One region of the Sporosarcina sp. P29 genome, then DNA from elsewhere that is predicted to be linked to it. Evidence: riboswitches for the same ligand, from Rfam matches in the RefSeq annotation. Region 1 holds a riboswitch; each other region holds the start of a gene.
What was found. A riboswitch is a leader RNA that binds a small molecule or an ion and turns the genes downstream of it on or off. The one in region 1 is predicted to bind cobalamin.
Positions count from the first base shown of each region.

Region 2: another riboswitch for cobalamin. It lies ahead of CSV68_RS09695 (hypothetical protein); the one in region 1 lies ahead of CSV68_RS10775 (ribonucleoside-diphosphate reductase subunit alpha).
Region 3: another riboswitch for cobalamin. It lies ahead of CSV68_RS10080 (DUF4430 domain-containing protein); the one in region 1 lies ahead of CSV68_RS10775 (ribonucleoside-diphosphate reductase subunit alpha).

Region 1 covers NZ_PDYX01000011.1:34,875-39,440, reverse strand. The annotation lists gene CSV68_RS10780 (flavodoxin) at 1-219, opposite strand, end outside; gene CSV68_RS10775 (ribonucleoside-diphosphate reductase subunit alpha) at 207-2,390, opposite strand; cobalamin riboswitch at 2,589-2,765, opposite strand; gene CSV68_RS10770 (alanine/glycine:cation symporter family protein) at 3,130-4,551, opposite strand.
Region 2 covers NZ_PDYX01000009.1:56,228-60,793, reverse strand. The annotation lists gene CSV68_RS09705 (GNAT family N-acetyltransferase) at 1-350, shown strand, start outside; gene CSV68_RS09700 (MATE family efflux transporter) at 347-1,693, shown strand; cobalamin riboswitch at 1,791-1,981, shown strand; gene CSV68_RS09695 (hypothetical protein) at 2,234-2,455, shown strand; gene CSV68_RS09690 (ABC transporter permease) at 2,506-4,449, opposite strand; gene CSV68_RS09685 (ABC transporter ATP-binding protein) at 4,439-4,566, opposite strand, start outside.
Region 3 covers NZ_PDYX01000010.1:11,687-16,252, reverse strand. The annotation lists gene CSV68_RS10095 (O-acetylhomoserine aminocarboxypropyltransferase/cysteine synthase family protein) at 1-14, shown strand, start outside; gene CSV68_RS10090 (glycine betaine uptake BCCT transporter) at 55-1,545, opposite strand; gene CSV68_RS17330 (hypothetical protein) at 1,915-2,091, shown strand; cobalamin riboswitch at 2,232-2,416, shown strand; gene CSV68_RS10080 (DUF4430 domain-containing protein) at 2,560-4,566, shown strand, end outside.

The DNA of each region.
Region 1 (4,566 bases):
GTCCGCCACGAAATCTTTGACTTCATCCGGCGTTGCCCCTTTTTCCCATGTGAATGAACCGATGCACAACGCGTCGTATTCTTTAACATTTGGGATGAGGCCGATGCCGATGCGATAGGTATCGACTTCGACACCTTCATTTTGTAGACGTTCCGTAATCAATTCCGCTACTTCCTGTGTGTTGCCGCTCCAGGATGCATAGGCGATTAAGAATGACACCACTCGCACTCCTCAATCTCTGCTGCGGTTGAACGCATATAGTACGTCGTTTTCATGCCGGATTTCCATGCCTGCAAGTGCAGATCCAAAATAACAGATGCACGGATGGAGTTCGGTACATAGATGTTGAATGAAATCGACTGATCGATGTGTTGCTGACGCGCGGCGTTTTGCTTGATAGACCAGCGCTGATCGACGATGTAAGCAGAACGACGGTAAATGTCATACGTATTGTGATCTAGATCCGGTGCAATAACCGGTAATTTATAGTCTTTCTTCTCTTCATGGTAGAACGGCTTGAACACTGGATCGATCGATGCTGTTGAGCCTGCGATAACCGACGTCGAGCTGTTCGGCGCAACTGCCATCAAGTAGCCGTTACGCATACCGTTCATTGCCACGTCCATGCGCAGTTCACGCCATTTATTGGAATCGTATTCGCGTTGCTCGAAATATTCTCCCGTTTGCCAATCCGAACCATCAAACAATGGATACGCGCCTTTTTCTTTTGATAATTCCATTGAAGCTTTAATTGTCAAATACGCGATATTTTCGTATAACTCGTCTGCGAAATTCACCGCTTCGTCTGACTCCCACTGAATGTTTTTCAATGCGAGTAAATGGTGCCAACCAAATGTGCCGAGTCCAATTCCACGGTAGCGTGCATTTGTGCGTTGTGCTTGTACAACTGGAATTTGGTTTTGATCGATAACGTTGTCGAGCATACGTACTTGAATTTTGATCAAGCGGTCTAAAACGTCTGCTGTCACAGCTTTTCCAAGGTTGATCGATGATAGATTACATACAACGAAATCGCCTGGTTTTGTGCGTGTGACGACCATATCGTCTTCGAGTGTAACCGATTCATGTGTAGATGCTGACATATTTTGTAATATTTCTGTACACAAATTACTAGAATAAATAATTCCTTCATGCTTATTAGCGTTCATACGGTTTACTTCGTCGCGGTAAAACATGAATGGCGTTCCCGTCTCCAGCTGGCTACGTAGGATCCGCTTCATGATTTCAATCGCTGAAACCGTCTCTCTTGATAAATCTTCATTGCGGACACATTCTTCATACTTCTCGCGGAATGTTCCTTGTCCTTTTGTTTCATCATAGAAATCTTCCAATGAATAGCCCATTTTCGTGCGGACTTCATGTGGATCGAATAAATGCCAGTCTTCACGGGACTCGACTTTCTCCATGAACAAGTCCGGCAAGCATACGCCTGTGAAAATGTCATGTGCGCGTAAACGGTCATCCCCGTTATTGAGCTTGAGGTCGAGGAACGTGAAGATATCTTGATGCCATACGTCGAGATAAACGGCTACGGCACCTTGACGTTGTCCGAGTTGATCAACACTGACTGCTGTGTTGTTCAGCTGTTTGATCCAAGGAAGAACACCGCTTGACGCACCTTCGAAACCACGAATCGATGCACCGCGAGAACGAACTTTTCCCATATAGACTCCGATACCGCCACCGAATTTCGACAAGTTCGCAATATCGGTGTTGCTGTTGTAAATCCCTTGCAGTGAATCATCTACTGTATCGATAAAGCAACTTGATAGCTGACCGTGCATCTTGCCTGCGTTCGACAATGTAGGCGTCGCAACCGTCATGTACAAGTTGCTCATCGCCCAATACGCTTCGCTGACTTTATGAATACGGTCTACCGTTTCATCTTGCATTAACGTCATCGCGATGATCAACCAGCGCTCTTGCGGAAGCTCCACGGACTGTTTCTTAAAGTTCACCGTTACATAGCGGTCTACCAATGTTTTCAATCCGATATATGTGAATAATAGGTCACGAGAAGGATCAAGCAGCTTACCGATTTCCTGAAGCTCGTCCTGGCTATATTTCTCTGTCAGAACGGGTGTATATAAACCTTGTTCCACCAAGCGTTCTACATTTTTCGCAAAATCGGTATAGACATCCGCTCCACGCAATGCTTTTTGCTTTGCATAGACGTCGAATAAATAAATACGCGCCGCTACAAACGTCCAATACGCATTCGCTTCATCAATACGGCTTAAAGACTCTAGCACCATGGCGTTCGTCCATTCAGTTGCTGAGCTCGCTGGGTGACGCTCTTGGAATTTCTCACTCGCTTCGATCAACGGTTCGATTTGTTTCTTGCCGAATTCCTGTTGTAAGTTTTCCATCAATAAATGAAGTCCCACAGATTCTTGAATAATAGCCATTATATCCGCTCCCTTTAGTTAATTAATTCGGTTATGTACTAAATAAAAAAACTCCCGATATAATCGGGAGTCGTCGATTGACGTGTAGTAGATAGCGGAAAGTTTTAGGCAGACTGAAAAAAGACTGCTTTGTGCTTTCACTCTCCAACCCCGAAGAATGTTTTGCTGAGATGACTGGCAGGTCTACTGGCTGGCACATCGTTCTTCCATCTTTCCTTCCCGCCGAAGCAGTGGTTTTCATAAGATAGTCGTCCGTGCCCTCAGTTGCGGGGGCAGCTCCGTTCGTGGCGGATTCCCTTTTAAACGTGGTGGGTACCAATTCATCTAAATGCTGTTATACACTATATATAGTGTGTTGATTCATATATAACCCTAACATGTTGTGTTCAAACATGCAAAACAAAAATCGAACCGATGTTCAGAATCCTTCTTCTGAACTACGATTCGATTTTTCTTATTCAGTATTTTATAGTATATCAAACTTTTTACTTCTTGACTAAATTGTTTGTCTGAACGTTTTATTTAGATAGTGAAATTAGTTAGGAGAAGGGATGAGGGCTCCAGCCGGGGGACGCGTTCCGAAGGGCCCTCGTCTTCCGCCCTCATCCTACATAAAACACCTAACACTTAGTCAGTTCATTACTCATTTTAATAGTAGTTCAAGATCAAAACCTCAAAAGCCCGAGAATTTCTATCGATATTACAAACGATCTTCTGCTCTTTCAGCTGTTTCTTCCCAACATTCTGCGCCTTTTAGGCCAGGGATGCTAGCTGATTTGAAGACGGGGTTTCTGCCGGCTTTTCGTTGTTTGGTGAAGTCGTCGAGTACTTTGAAGGCGATTTTGCCTAGGAGTAGAATGACGACTAGGTTGATAATGGCCATTAGTCCCATGAATAGGTCAGCCATATCCCAGACAATTTGTACTTTTGCAACGGCTCCGAAAAAGACCATTGCGAGTACGAGTACTTGATAGATTCGTTTCCATATGACGTTGGCGTTGATGAATTCGATGTTCGTTTCGCCATAGTAGTAGTTACCGATGATGGAACTGAAGGCGAAGAACATGATCGCCACAGCGATGAAGTATGGTGCCCATGCGCCTACGTGTACTTCCATGGATGCTTGTGTCAATAAGATACCGTTTGTTTCGCCTGATTGGTACAAGCCGCCAAGTAAGATAATGAAGGCAGTTGCTGAACAGATGATGATGGTATCGAAAAATACGCCTAATGATTGTACGAGTCCTTGTTTTGCTGGGTGCGATACGTTCGCTGTCGCTGCTGCGTTTGGCACACTACCCATACCTGCTTCATTGGAGAAGAGACCTCGGCGTACACCTTGCATCATAGCCATTCCAATTCCGCCACCCATGACCTCTTTAATACCGAATGCGTGCTCGATAATTAATGCGATCATCGCTGGAACTTCTGTAATATTCAATATTACAATATACAATGCTACGATAATATAAAATGTTGCCATGACAGGGACGATTGTCTGCGTTACTTTAACAATACGTTGCACACCGCCAAAGACGATCACTGCCGTCAGGACAATGAGTCCAACCCCTACAGCCCAATGTGGAATGCCGAATACGTCCGTGAACGATTGACTGATTGTGTTCGATTGCACTGCGTTAAAGATAAATCCAAAACACATTGTCAATAAAATCGCGAAGACAATTCCAAGTTTCCGCCAGCCGAGTGCTTTTTGCATGTAATACGCTGGCCCTCCACGGAAAGTATCGCCATCTTTCACTTTATATACTTGTGCCAATGTACTTTCAATGAATGCAGTTGCCATACCGATTAGAGCAATAACCCACATCCAAAATACTGCACCAGGACCACCGATTCCGATCGCAAGGGCTACCCCTGCTACGTTACCAGTTCCTACGCGTGATGCAGCACTGATTGTAAATGCTTGGAACGGAGATACCCCGTCATTGCTATCTTTTTTCTCTACAATTAGACGGAACATCTCACGAAACAAGCGTACTTGCACAAACTTCGTACGAATTGTGAAATATAAACCTGCTGCCAATAAAAGTCCGATTAAAACATATGTCCAAATGAAATTATTCGCCGGCCCTACAAGCCAGTCGATCGCATTTTGAAACATCTGACCACCTCCTTG
Region 2 (4,566 bases), on a different contig from region 1:
CTCAATTTGAACCAGAATGGAAATCCATTGGATTATATGATGGAGAAGAATTAGTCGGCTATGCGATGCATGGACGTGAAGCAGATGGCAATGTATGGCTTGATCGTTTTATGATAGATCAGCATCATCAAGGTAAAGGTTATGCCAGCAGATTTCTTAAACTCCTACTTACCAGAATGGAAGAAAAGTATCAATGCGACAAGATATATTTAAGTATTTATCCAAGTAATAAAGCCGCACAGCATTTATACGAAAAATTCGGTTTTAAGTTAAATGGAAAAATTGATGATGTAGGTGAATTCCCTTGCCTCATCATGGAACTTGATCTTCAAAGGAGTCCTTTGCAATGAATTCATCTTCACCCAAATTCAATCAATTGGATACTGAGCCAGTAGGACGTATCTTTTTACGTTACCTAATACCTTCAACTGTCGGTATGTTACTAATGGCAATCAATATTGTGGCGGACGGCATCATGGTTGGTAATCGATTGGGTGCAGAAGCATTAGCGGGAGTCGGAATTTCGGCTCCCGTTTATACTATCTTTTTTGCTATTTCTTTATGGATTGGTATAGGTGCCGCCACAAAATACTCCATGGCGATGGGTGCCAAAGATATTCAGAAGGCTCGTTCGATTTTCACACATGCGATTCTTTCTATATTCTTTTTCACCATTATACTAGGCTTGACCGCCTTTATTTTTAGGGATCCGCTAGCGTACGCACTAGGAGCGAATACGACCACTTTCCCTTATGTATCGGAATACTTATTTGTGATTTTACTGTTTGGCTTTATCTTTACTGTAGAGAACACATTTAGTATTTTCGTACGGAACGACGGAGCACCAAATCTTTCAATGGCGGGGCTAATTGTGACTTCTGTCGTGAACATCATCTTGAATTATGTGTTCTTATTCATTTTAGATTACGGCGTTGCCGGTGCTGCAATTGCTACAATTATCGCTTCTTTTTTGGGCATGCTAGTACTGGTCACCCATTTCTTTAAGAAGAATAATAACTTGAAACTGATTCGTTTAAAGTTCAATAAAAAGTTGTTTTTAGCAATCCTATTTGTCGGATTCCCGAGCTTTCTATCTGAGTTAGGGATTTCTTTCTTTACCATTACACATAATATTGCGTTTGAACGGATGGCTGGTACAGAAGGTGTTGCAGCATTCTCTATTTTGAACTATGTGCACAGTGTCATGCTAATGCTATTCTTAGGAATGGGTGGTGCAATTCAGCCACTGATCAGTTATTATCAAGGCTCTGGCAACCGAGAAAGAATGAAGGAAACCGTAAAAAAGGCCACCCTTACTGTAGTCATCGCAGGTGCTGTGTTTTTCCTCGTTGGCCAGTTTGCAGCGGGCCCTATTGTATCGATTTTCGGAGACTTCCCACAAGCCGTCAGAGATTTGGCCACTACCGGAATTAATTTATTCTTCATTGCTTATTTATTCACAGGTACAAACTTCGTGATGATGACGTATTATCAGTCAGTCGGCAATGTACGGATGGCCACTTGGATCACCGCTTCTCGCGAAATTATCATTATGTTGATTTTCTTGATGATCTTACCACGCTTCTTTGGGCTAAATGGTATTTGGCTATCTATCCCTGCGTCTGAGTTTATTGTATTTGTTGGAGTATATTTATATCAACGAAACGCGACTCGTCATTCGCTGAGTGGGTAACATGATTACAGACAAAAGTTATAGTGCAGATCCTATATGGATACTGCGCTATTTTGTTCCTTTCATAAATAATAGTGATATACTGAAAGAGCAACTGAATATCGTGTTAGAGATAGGTGCGTTTATTTTTCTTAAACGCTTAAAAGGGAAATCGGTGAAAAACCGATGCTGTCCCGCAACTGTGAGTTGGAGTATAATTCGTTACCACTGTTTCACCGCAAGGGAAATGGGAAGGTGAATTATACGTTGAAGACGAGCCAGGAGACCTGCCTAGATCAGTACACACCAATACCCTACGCGGATAGGAGGTGTCAAGTGCGGCTTATGAACAATCATACACAAGCCGACGTACGAAAAAACGGGATCAGGACATTCAATAGGTGGCTTCGATACAGCTTCTATCGATCCACTATATATGAATATCCGACTGAACCGTTTAATTCGTCATGGCTTCCCACTTAACATCCTTCCAGGTATTTACCGGACGGATGTTTTTTCATGTCAACGAACCAATACAAAACACGATGAGGAGAATGAACTATGCACAATCAAACAATTGATGACTTTACAAACTTATTAAAGGATACACTGATGTCGGATCGAGTAAGCACTCACTCTACCCCCCTTCCCATACTAGTAAAAGATGTAAAGAAACAAATATCCGAAGATTCCACTAATAACTCTGCAGAAAAAGCTAGACAATTGGCTAATTTAGATAAAGCATATCAAATCGTAGTAGCTGAATTAGTAGGTAGTAACTAATTTATAGTAAAACACCCCTGACTTTGATTTGTGTCAGGGGTGTTCTTGTGTTATAGAGATTCTTTAATGACACGCTTATAATTCAATACGGAAAGCAAACCAAATATAGAATAAAGTGCTGTGTAGATGAACATCACAATAATCGTTGGTGTCAGCATTTCAGTACCAAATAAGAACCAGCCGGATTTCACAGCAAAATAGCTGTGAAAAAGACCGACGATTAATGGAATACCGAAGTTAAATAGCTGTTTTCGTTGAACCCCTTTAAGTAAATCTGTCTGTGTAAAGCCGAGTTTACGAAGAATGGTGTAGTTGGATTTTTCATCTTCACTTTCATCCATCTGTTTAAAGTATAGTATGCACCCAGACGTTACAAGGAAAGCGAGGCCAAGGAACCCGACGATGAACATGATCATGCCCGCAGCTTGCATTTGTTCAATTCTTTCTTCAACCTTCGATTCATGCCCTGCCCAGTCGTTTATCCCCAATTCATTAAATAATTCATTTGCTTTTTCCACATCATTTTCATTGTCAATATCCACCCCATGATACTCTGTAAATTCGGATGTAATAGAAGGATCTTTGTCTTTATTCATTACCTGGAATACTTGATCATCCACTACCGCGACAACGAAAGCATAGGTCACACGCGTTGGGAGAACTGCTACCCTTTCCGTCCCTTTTAGTGTCAGATCATACAAATGCTCTTTACCTTGAAATTCGACTTGCTGATTCTCTTGGAATTTCATGAAGTTTTCCGTCAAACTATCGGAGTTGACGAAGAGCACTTCCTTTTCTGCTACGTCTATCTCCGACAATCCTTCATCACTAATGACGATCATTTCTGTATCGGTATAACTCACATCTGGACTATCCCCAACCGGAATAGATAGAACTCTCGATAAATCAACAGGTGTAGTCAATAGATCAATAGCTGTCTCTGTAAAGGCGATGCCTTTACTTTCAAGTGCCTGTGTAAACTCCATTGCACGTGTTTTATCAGGAATGGTAAAGTCAGCAGGAATAGTTCGCTCTACTGATTTCTCTACTGAATAATACGAGATATAACTTAACGAAAGTAATGCTATAGATAGCGCAGATAAAGATGTAATAATCATTAATAGAAAAGAATTCGATTTCATTCGAAACATAATCGAAGAGAGCGATAGTACGTCGTTAACGTTCAAATATCCTCCTTTACGATTACGAATCAGGTTAAAGATAAAGCTGACCGATCCTTTATAAAATAAATACGTTCCTACAATCACGGAAGCGAGTATGACAATCATCACTAGAAATAGCTGATTCACGAGGAACACACTACTAAATAATCGGGCTGATAAATAATAACCAACTATTATGAGGAGAATACCGAACACACCGATGACCGCTTGAAATACTGTCATCTTTTTCACTCGTTGCTGCGTCACAGTAGTCACACGGAACAAAGACAATATACTTTGTCGTTTAATAAATATCGCATTCATAATCAAAATCAATACAAAGATTGCCGCAAATACGACCAATGTCTGAAATAATGCCTCTGAAGAGAAACGCAAAGTCGCAACATCCATTACACCAGTGACCTTAAATAGAATCAGCATGAGTAATCGGGACATTGAAAACCCTAAAAATATCCCTACAACGAGAGAACCGATGTATAACACAAAATTCTCGACACTTAAAATACGAAAAACAGTTCCTTTCGTCATCCCGATCAATTGGAATAATCCAATTTCCTTACTGCGGCGTTTAATGAATAGATTGTTAGCATATAGCAAAAATACAGATACGATAACAATCAAAAAAACTGAACCTGATTTAATTGCTGCAGCACCTTTCACTCCTCCAGTTGCTTCGTCCAATGCTGGATCAAACTGCAAAGTTACGAATGAAAAGTACAAGCCTACGCTAAAAACCAGAGCAAAGATATACACATAATAATGCTTTAGATTTTTCTTGATATTGCGGAAGATTAACTGGTTAAGCGTCATATTGCACACCACCCAGAACACCTTGTGTTTTGATAATATCATTGAAAAATTCGTTTCGTGTTTGGGCTCCTTTATTCAGTTGCGTATAAATTTGTCCGTCTTTGATAAACACGACAC
Region 3 (4,566 bases), on a different contig from region 1:
AAGCCTCAAACTAATAAAAAAATGAACACTACGCATGTGCGCAGTGTTCATTTTTTATTTTCGTTTTACTTTTTTTCGCTCTTCTTTTAAGGATTTGAATAGCGAGACGACCATCATGATCAGTATGATGGAGAATGGTAAGGCGGCTATGATGATGACGTTTTGAAGAGCATCCAACCCACCAACATATAATAGAATAATCGCAATGGAAGACTGAATGACACCCCAGACAACTTTTAAGTTATTAGGTGGAGTCAATGAACCATATGACGACTGCATGCCGAGTACAAATGTTGCTGAATCCGCTGATGTAATGAAGAATGATGTGATCAGCAAAATAGCGACAACTGAAATGACGAATGACCAAGGCAATCCACTGAACATCTCAAAAATCGTCAACTCTGTTGCAGTTGAGGCTAGATCGATAATGCCTGCCTTTTGTGTTTCAATAGCTGTCGTACCAAATGCTGAGAACCAAATGGCGCTCAATACTGTCGGTACAACAAGCACACCGATCATGAATTCACGAATTGTTCTACCTTTCGAAACACGGGCAATGAACATGCCGACAAATGGTGACCACGCTATCCACCAAGACCAGTAGAATAGTGTCCAGTCATTCAACCATGAACGATTTTCAGGTGTAAGTGGTGCTGTACGGAAACTCATACGAATGAGGTGCTCTAAATAACCTCCGATAGAATCAGTGAACATATTGAAGATCAGCAATGTTGGACCGAGTGCAATGATAAAGACCAACAGTGTAAGAGCTAATACCATATTTGTATTTGATAAAATACGAATACCTTTTCCAAGACCGCTCCATGCGGATATTAGGAATAATACAGTTACGACCCCAATAATAATAAATTGAGACCAGAAACCGATCGGTACACCGAATAAGTAATTCAAACCTGCGTTGATCTGGACTGCTCCAAAACCAAGTGATGTTGCGACGCCGAAGACAGTAGCGAAAACTGCAAAGACATCAATGACGGTTCCGAGTTTACCTTCTACACGATTACCGAAAATTGGACGAAGTGTAGCAGAAATCAATCCAGGCTGACCCTTGCGGAACTGGAAGTAAGCTAGTGCTAAAGCGGTCATACCGTATATGGCCCATGCGTGGAAGCCCCAATGGAAAAATGTTGAACGCATCGCTTCTTTATACGCTTCTTTCGTTTCAGTAGGTGCAGTAGCTGAACTTACTGCATAATGTGAAAGAGGTTCTGCAGCTCCATAGAACACGAGTCCAATTCCCATACCGGCGGAAAATAGCATCGCAAGCCAAGAGAACATAGAAAACTGCGGTCTATCACTGTCTTTCCCCAATCGAATCCTGCCGAGTGGACTGAATATCAAATAAACTGAGATGAAGAATAACATAGAAACTGTCAGCAAGTAATACCAGCCGAATGAATCAGAAATGAAGTTTCTTATAACGAGCGTGACAGCCTCAAAGTGATCGGGAGCAATTACACCATAACCGACTGCCAATACGACCGCTGCTAATGTAATATAAAATGTTGACGATACTTTTTTCATAGGTCCTCCTTTTTTGAATGTAGTTTGTGAAATGAGCTAAGTACATAATCGAAAAGCACAATAAAATTGCACACATACACTTCACATTACCCATTTAATCGCCCATGTAAACGCTAAATAAAAGGCGGTTTGTTGACAAAATCATTACTAGTGAAAATAAAAAAGACGAGAAAAATTCCTTCTCGTCCAATATGTAAGTTGGTTCTGTAGCGCAATTCATTTACTTGCCCATAGTCATTAGCTTGTGCTTGTGTCAGTATACATGAAAGTTGAGGGTGATTTCCAGCTAGAAGAACAATTTCCTTTCATACACCAAGAACCGTAGCCATGTTATACTATAGAAACAAATGAAATGAGGAGGGGATTTTCGTGCAATATTCACAACCTAAGATGCTTCAGCTCGTAAAGCATAGCCCAGAGTTAAACAGGCGATTGAAAGAGATTATGAAAGAGCATGAGCTAGAGAAAAGCTTTGCATTGAAAGCACTTTATCATGCAGAAGTGAAAGATGGCGGAGTCTATCAGCGGGATTATCAGGAGCTGTAAGCATTCACTCACTTATATAGCACGTGATGAAATAAATAATATTTACAAAAAGACCGATGAGAGATTCTTTCATCGGTCTTTTATACTATTCTTTTGAAATAATAAAAAGTAGCAGGTGAGCATGTGATATACTAATGTAAAATTGAATAGAATATTTTGGTTCTTTACATTATTGTAAAGATGAAAAAGGAAACAGGTGAAAATCCTGTACGGTCCGGCCACTGTAAATGGGAAATATCTTCAAAACACCACTGGTGAAATACTGGGAAGGTTGAAGATGTGATGATCCATAAGTCAGGAGACTTGCCAAAATACCATGCGTTACGCCTCCCAGGAAGAGGTATGCATATTGTATTGGATGTAATAAGTCATTAACTGAAGTCCGCTTATACATAGTGCCCTTGTCTCTTTCTGGAGGCAAGGGCTTTTTTACGTTCAATTACCAAACTAGGATAAGGGGGAAATCATTTGTTTAAGCGTTATGTATCTATCATTGCAAGTGTTTTACTAGCAGTAACGATGCTGTTACCTGCAACGAGTTTAGTTGCTTTAGCGAATTCGGATGTTCAACAAAGTAATATAAGCCCGCAAGCCGCTAACTACTTAGTGGATGTCGAAGTAGAAGGTTTATCGGGGGGAATTTTAAAAGAAGCGGTTCAAGTTACAGAAGGACAAAATGCATTAGATGCATTGAAGAAGGCACTGAATAGCCAGAGCATAAAATATACTGTGCAAGAAAGTGATTTCGGGGCGTATGTAACATCAATTGATAATGAAGAAGCAGGAACATTAGGCGGTTGGGATGGCTGGAATTATACAGTAAACGGACAAGCTCCTTCTGTTGGAGCCGCTGCTTATGTCTTGAAAAATACTGACGTGGTGAAGTTCTTCTATGGTCGTTGGGCCGCTATGTCTACGTCTACACAGGTTATAGAACATAGTGATAATCCCGCAATTACTGTGAATCTAATAGGAGATACTTTTACGTCAGCAGCGCTAGAGACGGCGAATTGGACTGTCGAACCATCTAATTTAACAATTTCTACAATCACCCAAAATACGGATCAGCAAATTACAATTCAATTAAAAGGCAAAGTGGAACGTGAAAACCTCTCACTAGTTGCAACAGAAGCAGCTGTGGTAGGGAAAGCGGCAGATGCATTACAAATTACAGTAGTTGCGAGTCAAGAACGCGTACCTGAAGCAATTAAGAAAGTCACAGATTATATACTGAGTAAATCTGTTTCGAGCGAATGGACGGCAGTTGGTTTAGCAAAAGCCGGAGCAACTGTACCGGAAAGTTATGAAGAAGTATTCGAACAAAATGTCCAACAACAAATCGTTGCGAACTTGGAACGTCTAAAAATAACAGATGCAGAACGTTTGACGATAGCGGCAGCAGCGATAGGGAGAGATCCTAAAAATATCAATGGTATCGATTTACTGGATAAAATTTATAACAGTATAAGTATTAGAAATGTTGATACGATGACTCGCCAAGGAACGAATGGTTTGATTTTTGCATTAGTTGCACTCGATACGAAAAACTATGAAGTTCCAAAAGATGCAAAATGGAACCGCGAAAAGATAGTTGAGGCTCTTTTAAGCTATCAAAGGGCTGATGGTGCGTGGAGTTTAGCTACAAGTAATACAGGGACTGCGAGTTATGATATGACAGCAATGGCTCTTATTGGATTAGCTCCATACAATGAGCAACCAGCTGTTAAAAAAGCTGTCGAGAAAGCAGTTACTTTCTTGTCAGAAAGCCAAGGTTCTACTGGTGGATTTAACGAAACGTTCGTAGGTGGCATTTCTAGTGAAGCCACTTCGCAAGTGATCATTGGACTGACAGCAAATAACATCGATCCCCAAGGAGAACGTTTTACAAAGAATGGCATCAACTTGATCGATCATTTGTTAAGCTTCCAAACAGAAAATGGGGGCTTCAAGCATACTTTAACGGGTTCGACAGACGGAATGGCTACAGAACAAGCGATTCAAGGTCTTGTAGCATTTGATTTATTTACAAAAGGTGAAGGGCGTTTATATGACTTCTCAGAAAAATCAACGCAACTTGAAGTTTCAAGTCATTCAACTCTTCAAGGGATTCTTAATGACAGCCTTCTAAAGGTGCAGAAAAATAAAAATGAAATTTGGTCTCCTATTTTTATTGAAAACACGGAAATGATTGAAGGATATTATGTTGTGCAAGCTGGAGAAAATGGAACGAAGAAAGAAACGGAAATTCCTGAAGGAACGAAAAAAGTATTTATTGTAGATAATGATCGTCCATATCGTTATTTCGATGCCGAAGTAGTAGAACCTTCTCATACGTTTACAGTCACGTTCAACAGAGAAATTCAAGACTCGAAAGTGAATTTAAATAAAATCTATGTAGAAGACATTACAGGCAAGCGTGTGCCAGCCACAGTGAAAGCAAACGGTGTAACAGTTACTGTGACACCTGAAACAGAC